Regions from separate parts of the Streptomyces vastus genome, predicted to be linked through region 1. Evidence: riboswitches for the same ligand, from Rfam matches in the RefSeq annotation. Region 1 holds a riboswitch; each other region holds the start of a gene.
The links. A riboswitch is a leader RNA that binds a small molecule or an ion and turns the genes downstream of it on or off. The one in region 1 is predicted to bind cobalamin.

Region 1 (2,190 bases):
CAAGGAGAACGCGGCGTGGGCCGAAGCGGTCGGCGAGTACGCCGCCGCCGAGCATGAGGACGGCGCGGGGTATTGCTCCGACGGCGAGAACGGCGCCGACCTGTGCGGGACCGGCGGCGCGGATGGCGGTCCAGGAAAGGATCAGGAAGTACGCGACGTCACCGGTGACCGACGTGGTGTAGGCGCCCAGCCAGCGCAGGACGTTCGGGTCGCGGAAGGCGGGCCGCGCAGTCATGCCTCGTCGGCGAGCAGCGGGAACAACTGCAGCTGTACGGCTACTCGTTCGGCCCCGTCTGCGGGCTCGCGCTCCCGGTAGCTCTCGACCACCCGCAACAACTCACCCTTCATCGCGTCAAGTTCACCGGGTGTCATACGCAGCATGTAGCTCATGAAGCCGCTGACGCCGAACCATTCGTCGGGCATGACCGGCACAACCTCGGCGGCCACCCTGCGCAAGGTCTCCCCGTCAGTCAGGGCCAAGGCCTGCGCGTACGCACGGCTGTCTGCGGAGTCCGGTGCCGTGGCCGGATCGTGCACGGAGATCCGGTGCAAGGCCCGCCACCACCGGTCCCGCTTCGTTCCCCGCTCCGTGTCCTCCTCGATCAGCCCGCCCGCCGCGAGCCGCCGCAGGTGGTAGCTGGCCGCGCCGGAGTCCAGCTCGAAGTGCGCGGCCAACTGACGCACGGTGGCGGGTCCTTGCTGTCGCAGCCGGTTCAGCAACGCGAGCCGCGTGGGGTGCGCGAGCACGCGCAGCGCGGCCGTGTCGAGGGTGATGTCGGTCGTGCCGTCGTCCGCCATGACGCGCAGCGTAGAACGCGAACAACCCTTCCGGAAGATTTGTTCGCGAACATTTCTTCGCGAGCGTCTCTTCATCAACGCTGCATCAACAACTGACTCGCGTTCCACTCGCGTTGTGTGCGTACGATGTCCGAGCAGCTGGTTCGCCCCGTCCGCCAGGCGGGAGGCGTCGTAAGAGGGAACCCGGTGGGAATCCGGGACTGCCCCGCAGCGGTGAGTGGGAACGAACGTCGTCATACGCACTGGATCCGCCCGACGGATCCGGGAAGCGACGGCCAGTAGGTGTCGTGTCCTCGTACGGAGGGCACGGCGAGCTCGCGAGTCCGAAGACCTGCCAACTGCCCGTGCGCCACCGGTGCGTACGGCGATCTCGGCGGCCTCGTGGGAGGGCCGGCGGAGCAGGCGGGCAGCGTGTGACCAGGCTTCGCCGATCTGCCGTTCCTTCGCGTCGGACGTCCCGGGATCCTCACCGCGACTCGCGAAGGGCAGAGTAACGTGACCGGCCCCTCCCCCACCCCACAGGTCCGTGCCACCGTGCACGGCTGGCCCCGGCAGGGCCCGTCCCGTGAGCTGAAGAAAGCCATCGAGGGCTACTGGGCCGGCCGAGTCACCGACGACCAGCTGCGCACGACCGCGGCCGACTTGCGCCGCGACGCCTGGCGATGGCTCGCCGACGCCGGAATCTCCGAAGTGCCCACCGGGGACTTCTCGTTGTACGACCACGTGCTCGATGCCGTCGTCATGACGGGTGCCGTCCCCGCCCGCCATCGCCTCGCCTTCGACGCGGACCCGCTCGACGGCTACTTCGCCATGGCACGCGGTGCCGACACTGTGGCGCCGCTGGAGATGACCAAGTGGTTCGACACCAACTACCACTACCTCGTACCGGAGTTGGGCCCCGACACGGTCTTCACGGCCGACGCGCGCGTGCCGGTCGGCCAACTGCGCGAGGCTGTTGCACTCGGCCACACCGCGCGGCCCGTACTTGTCGGCCCGATCACCTTCCTGCTCCTGTCGAAGCCCGCGCCCGGCGCCCCGGCCGACTTCCAGCCGCTCACACTCCTGGACCGGTTGCTTCCCGTGTACGCCGAGCTGCTCGCCGATCTCCGTGCGGCGGGCGCGAGTTGGATACAGCTGGACGAGCCCGCGCTGGTGCAGGACCTGTCCCCCGCCGTCCTGAACGCCACGGCCCGCGCGTACCGCGATCTCACCTCGCTCACCGACCGGCCGCAGCTGCTCGTCGCCTCGTATTTCGACCGGCTGGGCGAGGCGCTGCCCGTGCTCGCCCGGTCCGCCGTCGAGGGGCTGGCGATGGACTCCACCGGGCCGGCCGCCGCGAACCTGGACGCGCTCGCGTCGGTGGGCGGGCTGCCCGGCAAGCGGCTCGTCGCG
Region 2 (2,190 bases), on a different contig from region 1:
TCGGGCTCAGCCCGCGCCCGCCGTACTCCTTCGGCCAGCCCACCCCGAGCCAGCCGTCGGAGCCGAGCCGGCGGATGGTCTCGCGGTAGAACCGCTTCTGCGCGGCCGGGTCGGCGTACCGGGCGTGCACGTCCTCCGGTACCAACTCGGTGAAGTAGGCGCGCAGTTCGGTGCGCAACTCCTGCTGCTCCGGCGTGTATTCGAGATGCACGGCGCCTCCTGGCTCCCACGGGGCTCCCACTGGCCTGCTGCTCCGGCCGCCCGATCCTGACGGCGCACACCGTAGAACGTGTTCCAGAAATTGGGAACACGCAGGAGTGGGTGACAGTGGATGGCACAAGGAAAGGCCCCCGGTTGTCCGGGGGCCCATCTCTTGACTCAACTGCTCACTGCGGTACGGGAGTTGCCTGTGTGGCGCTCCCCCGCCGGGCGGCAGCCGTACGCGGAGCCAGTATGCGCTCCGCGAGGTACCCGAATAGCAGGCCGTACGCCGTCCACAGCGTCACCTGGATCGCGAGGGCGGCCAGCCGGTACTGCCACAGCAGGGTGCCGGGGAAGCCCTCGGGGACGTTGTTGAAGGACGGCAGGAGCGCGTAAGCCAGACCGACGACGAGGACGAAGAAGGCTCCCGCGGAGAGGGTGGCGTTCCAGTTGCCCAGGCGTGGCGCGAGGCGCTTGCCGAGGATTACCGTGCCGACGGCCAGCAGCACGCTGAGCACGACCATCAGGAAGTACAGCGTGGTCCGCTGGTTGAGGGTGTCGGGGTTGCCGACGGCCGGCGGGTTGGCGGGGTACTTCAGGAACGGCACGACGTAGACGGCGAGCAGGCCCGCGGTCGACAGCAGCAGCGCGCTCGCACGCGGCCCGAAGCGGCCGATCCTGCCGAGTGCGAAGCAGTACGCGAGGGCGGCGATGCCGCCGAACGCGACGCCGTAGACGAGGACGCCGGTGCTCAGGCCTGCGGTGGACTGCATGGTGCGGCTGACGAGTTCCTCGCCGCCGTGCTCGTGGGCGTGTGCCTCCTCGAAGGCGATGGCCTCGTCGACGCGTGGTTCGCCGAGGAAGTAGGCGACGACCAGGGCGAGCAGGCCCGCGGCGAGTCCCGCGAGCATGCCACGCACCAGGAGGTTTCTGACGGTTGCTGAGTCCATGTGCTCGTACGCTTCCTCGTCGCCGTCAGTGGCAGGGGAAGCCGAGCAGATGGCGGGCGTCGTGCACCCACTCGTGCACGCCTTCACCGGAGAGCAGGGAGGTGGCTCCCTGCTCGGCGCCGACGAAGTAGAGCAGGACCAGCATCAGGATGCCGAAGAAGACCGCCCAGGGGGCGATCGCGCCGATCGGCAGCTTGGCCGGCACGGCGGCCGGTGCGGCGGGGTTGGTTGCGCTCGGCTGAGCGATGGACTGCGCCATGTGGCAGGACCTCCTGGGGAACTCGCGTCCCGTCTTGGTGGTGCACAGGACGACGGCCACGGGTCTGACTTACCCGGCCTGAACCGCCCCTGGCGGGTGGCGGTCAGTACGGGCTTACAGTGGCGCGACCGTGCCGGATTCTCACCGGCTTCCGTCGAACCGTCGTCAATATCGACGAGACCGTATCGCGAAGCGGGGAGGCGGCCAAGGGCGCACGCGGTGCCGGAGCGTGCGCCGTTGCCCTGGTCACGCGCCAATTCCCGGTGCGGGCAAGGGCTTTGAGCGGGCGTTTGAGTACGAGAGTGGGCCGATGACCAGCCGAGTGATGTTGATCTCACCAGCGATCAGTGCTGCCTTGCGGGAGGCGCGTTTCGACGACGGATGCTCCCTCGATGCCGCCGGGCTGCGGCTCGCGGAGGCGGCCGAGGGTTCGTTGCCCGCTGTGGACCGGGCCCTGGTCTCCCCCGGCGTGCGCTGTCGCGAGACGGCCGCCGCGCTCGGTCTCGACGCCGCGGACGAGCCCGGGTTGGCGGGACTGGACGTCGGCCGCTGGCGCGGCGCGAGCCTGGCCGAGGTGAGCGCCGGGGAACCGGAGGCGGTCGCACGCTGGCTGGCGGATCCGTCGTACGCACCGCACGGCGGTGAATCCGTACGCGGGTTGTGCGACCGGGTCGCCAAGTGGCTCGATGTGGCTGGGCAGTTCGAGGGCCGGACCCTCGCCGTCGTCGAGCCGGAGATCGTACGGGCCGCGGTGGTACGGGCGCTCGGCGCCCCGGAGGC
Region 3 (2,190 bases), on a different contig from region 1:
AAGGGCCTCACCGACCTCCAGCCGCAGCAGGGCTTCGCCGCCCAGACCAGCGCGGCCACGGTCATCCTGGCCTCCTCGCACCTCGGCTTCTCCCTGTCCACCACGCACTCGGTCTCCGGCTCGGTGATGGGCGCGGGCCTCGGCCGCAAGGGCGGTGTGGTCCGCTGGTCCACCGCCACCCGGATGTTCGTCGCCTGGGGCCTGACACTGCCGGCCGCGGCCCTGGCCGCCGCGATCGCGGAGTACGTGACCTCCTTCGGCACCTGGGGCACCGCGTTCGTCGCCGTCTTCCTGATCGCGTCCAGCGCCGCGATCTGGGTCGTCTCCCGCCGCGAGGTGGTCGACCACACGAACGTCAACGAGGGCGACGGCGCAGAGGAGACCCCCGACGTGGTGACCACGGCCATCGCCGCCGTCACCCCGCCCCCGACGGGCACCGTCGAAGAGCCGGACGCCGAGCCCGCCACCCGCACCGCCACGGTCTGAGGAATCCACACCATGCACATCGACTGGGCAGCCCTCGGCTCCGTCTTCGGAGTCAGCCTCATCGTCACCGTCGCCCTCGTGGGCCTGTTCACCCTCGGCATCGCCGGCCTCTCCCGGCGTGAGTCGGCGTCCGCCCACGGCAACTCCGCGCTCCTCGCGACCACCGGCGCGTACGCCTGCTTCACGGCGTGCACGGCGGCGGTCGCGTACGGCATCTACCTGATCGTGGCCTGACGTCCCCGCACCCCACCCTTCGACGTCCAGCACCCCACCCGCCCGTGTGGGCCTTAGCACACTCTCCCTTCGCAGGTCAGCGGCAAGTTGACGGCGGTTCGCGGGCGTGGTGGACTGCCCGAGCCAAGTACGGCGGCAGAAGAGGAAGCCGGTGTGAGTCCGGCGCGGTCCCGCCACTGTCACCGGGGAAGCAGTTTCCCGGGAGCCAGGAACTCTCGCCGTCGGTCTCGTCGAACCAGGGCGCGGACACCCTGAGTGAGGACATATCGCCATGTGCGGCTGCCTGTTGCGGATCAGTTTGCCGAGTACGAGGGTTTCAAGGACCCAAAGGGTTCTGCCTGACGTAGCGACAGGCTGACCCCATGCGTGCCGATCGCGTTTTCGCGTACGGCGCCGCCGCCGGCCTCCTCGGTGACCTGCTCCTCGGCGATCCGCGCCGTGGGCATCCGGTCGCCGCGTTCGGGCGGGCCGCGGGCGCCGTGGAGCGGGTGTTGTGGCAGGACCACCGTGGGTGGGGCGCGCTGCACACCGCCGTATGCGCAGGCGGTGCCGTATCCCTCGCGGCCCTCGCCGCCACGTCCGTACGTACCTCCCGTACCGCCTCCGTCGCACTGACCGCCACCGCCACCTGGGCCGTGGTCGGCGGGACTTCGCTCGGCCGCGAGGCACGGGCCGTCGGCGAGGCACTCGCGGCCGGGGACCTCGAAGCGGCCCGGGAGCGGCTGCCGCACCTGTGCGGAAGGGACCCGCAGGCGCTGGACGCCGACGGGATCGCCCGGGCCGTCGTCGAGTCCGTCGCCGAGAACACCTCCGACGCCGTGGTCGGCGCACTGGTGTGGGGCGCCGTGGCAGGTGTGCCGGGGCTCGTCGGTTTCCGGGCCGTCAACACGCTGGACGCCATGGTCGGGCACAAATCGCCCAAGTACCGGCGGTACGGCTGGGCTTCGGCGCGGCTCGACGACGTGGCGGGATGGCCGGGCTCCCGGCTGACCGCCGTGCTCGCGACCGTCGCGGGCAGCGATCTCCGCGGTGCCGTACGCGCCTGGCGGTCCGACGCCGCCAAGCATCCGAGCCCCAACGCCGGGCCCGTCGAGGCCTCGTTCGCGGGGGCGTTGGGCGTGCGCCTTGGCGGAAGGCTCTCGTACGGCGGGCGAGTTGAGCACCGGCCGGTACTCAACGGCGACGGACGGGCCGTCCAGGTCGACGACATCGAGCGGGCCGTACGCCTCTCGCAGCGGGTGGGCGGACTGGCCCTCGGTCTGTGCGTGGCCGGAAGGCTCCTCACGACACGGCTTCTCAACGGGCGGCTGAGCGCAAAGGGGCGTACGTCATGAGCGGCGGCGGGCTGCTTGTCGCAGGGACCACCTCCGACGCCGGCAAGAGCGTCGTCACCGCGGGGATCTGCCGGTGGCTGGTGCGCCAGGGTGTCAAGGTCGCGCCCTTCAAGGCGCAGAACATGTCCCTCAATTC
Region 4 (2,190 bases), on a different contig from region 1:
GACGCCTACCGCCGCCACGGCGGGGGCGACGCCTGCCCGCTGCACGATCCGCTCGCGGTGGGCGTGTGCGCGGACGAGTCGTTCATCACCGTCGCGGAGGGCGCGGTCATCGTCGAGTCCGCGAGCGAACTGACCCGCGGCAAGACCGTGTTCATCCCCTCAGCCGCACAGCAGGTCTACTACGCAGACTCCCCCGTCCTCACCTCCCGCAGGGCCGTCACGGGCCGCGTCGCCCTCGGCCCGGGACCCCGTGACTTCGTGAAGGACTTCGTGGCTACGCTGCCGCAATGGCCAGGGGTGGGCTGAGGCCCCCGTGCTGAGATCCAGTACGGGGAAAACCGCAGGGCCGTTGTCGTACACCTGATGCACACTGCACCGCATGGACATCGCGATCAGGCGGGCAGCCCCGGAGGAGTACGAGACCCTCGGTGAGATCACCGCACAGGCCTATCTCGGGGACGGCCTGCTCGACTTCGGAGAAAGCGACGAGTACCTGGGCGAGCTGCGAGACGTCGGCAAGCGGGCCGCCGCGGCCGTGGTGCTGGTCGCCGTCGAGCACGACCGCGTGCTGGGCGGCGTGACGTTCGTACCCTCCGGCGGACCGATGGCCGACATCGCGGAACCCGGTGAGGCCGAGATACGGATGCTCGCCGTCGCCCCGGAGGCCCGCGGCCGGGGTGTCGGAGAGGCGCTCGTACGCGCCTGCACAGATCGCGCACGGGCCACCGAAGGCTGCGTACGCATCGTCCTGTCGACGCAGCGCACCATGCACTCAGCCCATCGCATCTACGAACGTCTCGGCTTCACCCGCACTCCGGAACGCGACTGGAACCCGATCCCGCACCTCGACGACATCAGACTGCTGACCTACGAGTTGGAGCTGTAGAGGCCGTCACTGTTCACGCGGCTCTTCAGCCTGAGCCCACCACGCAACACAACATGTGGGGTGCGCTTCCCAAGCCCAACACAAGATGTATGCTCATGCTCGCTGTCGCCGCAGGGGAATCCGGTGCGAATCCGGAACTGTCCCGCAACGGTGTACTTGTGCATGTCCGTCCTCGGGACGGGGCGTGCGCGAGCGTCAGTCCGAGGACCTGCCGACAGCGCGCCCAGGCCGATCCGGCCCGGGCGACCATGACGTCCGGGCCTCGCGGAGTGGGCCGGTGGACGCGGCGTCCCGCTGCCGCAGAGCGCGTACGCCCGTGTACCCCGAACCACCCTCTCCCCGCAGGCCCCTTACCGAGCGAGGGAGAGCCCCACGTGACCATCGCGCCGGCCGATCCGGTCTCAGCGAAAGCGACACAGGACCAGCAGGACAGGGCCGAGGCCGAGACCGACACACCAGGGACCGCGTTGCTGCGGACCCTGACCGACCTCACCGCCGATCTCCCCGACACCGACCCCGGCCGGGTCGCTGCCGCTGCGCTGCGCGGCCGGTCCGCCCATGCGGACGGGGCGGAGCTGCGCGAGCTGGCCACCGAGGCGGCCGCGGGCCTGATCTCCGAGGACCCCGCCTATTCGAAGCTGGCCGCCCGGCTGCTGAACATCAGCATCGCGGCCGAGGCCGCCTCGCAGGACGTGCGGTCATTCTCCGAGTCGGTCGCGGCAGGGCACCGCGAGGGCCTGATCGCCGACCGCACAGCCGAGTTCGCACGGATCCATGCGGCTCGCCTCGACAGCCTCATCGACCCCGAAGGCAACGACCGCTTCGGGTACTTCGGGCTGCGTACGCTCCACAGCCGGTACCTGTTGCGACACCCGATCACCCGGTACGTCATCGAAACGCCCCAGCACTTTTTGCTGCGCGTGGCGAGCGGACTGGCCGATGACGACACCACCCGTTCCGTGGACGAAGTCGCCGCGCTCTACCGGCTGATGAGCCGCCTCGACTACCTGCCCTCCTCCCCCACCCTGTTCAACTCCGGTACGCGGCACCCCCAGATGTCGTCCTGCTACCTCCTCGACTCCCCGAAGGACGAGCTGGACTCCATCTACGAGCGCTACCACCAGGTCGCCCGGCTCTCGAAGCACGCGGGCGGCATCGGCGTCGCGTACTCCCGGATCCGTTCCCGCGGTGCGCTGATCCGCGGTACGAACGGGCACTCCAACGGCATCGTGCCGTTCCTGAAGACCCTCGACGCCTCGGTCGCCGCCGTGAACCAGGGTGGCCGGCGCAAGGGTGCCGCGGCC

Region 2: it holds a riboswitch for cobalamin, as region 1 does, so the genes downstream of both, ABD357_RS15175 (CbtB domain-containing protein) here and metE (5-methyltetrahydropteroyltriglutamate--homocysteine S-methyltransferase) in region 1, are expected to answer to the same signal.
Region 3: it holds a riboswitch for cobalamin, as region 1 does, so the genes downstream of both, ABD357_RS24645 (cobalamin biosynthesis protein) here and metE (5-methyltetrahydropteroyltriglutamate--homocysteine S-methyltransferase) in region 1, are expected to answer to the same signal.
Region 4: it holds a riboswitch for cobalamin, as region 1 does, so the genes downstream of both, ABD357_RS11750 (ribonucleoside-diphosphate reductase subunit alpha) here and metE (5-methyltetrahydropteroyltriglutamate--homocysteine S-methyltransferase) in region 1, are expected to answer to the same signal.

What each region holds. Positions count from the first base shown of each region.
Region 1 is NZ_BAAASJ010000125.1:349,289-351,478, forward strand. Features, by position in the region: gene ABD357_RS43940 (MFS transporter) at 1-235, opposite strand, end outside; gene ABD357_RS43945 (ArsR/SmtB family transcription factor) at 232-798, opposite strand; cobalamin riboswitch at 921-1,151, shown strand; gene metE (5-methyltetrahydropteroyltriglutamate--homocysteine S-methyltransferase) at 1,294-2,190, shown strand, end outside.
Region 2 is NZ_BAAASJ010000031.1:170,632-172,821, reverse strand. Features, by position in the region: gene ABD357_RS15185 (acyl-CoA dehydrogenase family protein) at 1-211, opposite strand, end outside; gene ABD357_RS15180 (CbtA family protein) at 387-1,151, opposite strand; gene ABD357_RS15175 (CbtB domain-containing protein) at 1,177-1,410, opposite strand; cobalamin riboswitch at 1,448-1,610, opposite strand; gene ABD357_RS15170 (histidine phosphatase family protein) at 1,721-2,190, shown strand, end outside.
Region 3 is NZ_BAAASJ010000059.1:59,184-61,373, forward strand. Features, by position in the region: gene ABD357_RS24635 (inorganic phosphate transporter) at 1-486, shown strand, start outside; gene ABD357_RS24640 (hypothetical protein) at 499-720, shown strand; cobalamin riboswitch at 814-957, shown strand; gene ABD357_RS24645 (cobalamin biosynthesis protein) at 1,083-2,054, shown strand; gene ABD357_RS24650 (cobyric acid synthase) at 2,051-2,190, shown strand, end outside.
Region 4 is NZ_BAAASJ010000026.1:23,683-25,872, reverse strand. Features, by position in the region: gene ABD357_RS11760 (nucleoside hydrolase) at 1-306, shown strand, start outside; gene ABD357_RS11755 (GNAT family N-acetyltransferase) at 380-886, shown strand; cobalamin riboswitch at 976-1,116, shown strand; gene ABD357_RS11750 (ribonucleoside-diphosphate reductase subunit alpha) at 1,261-2,190, shown strand, end outside.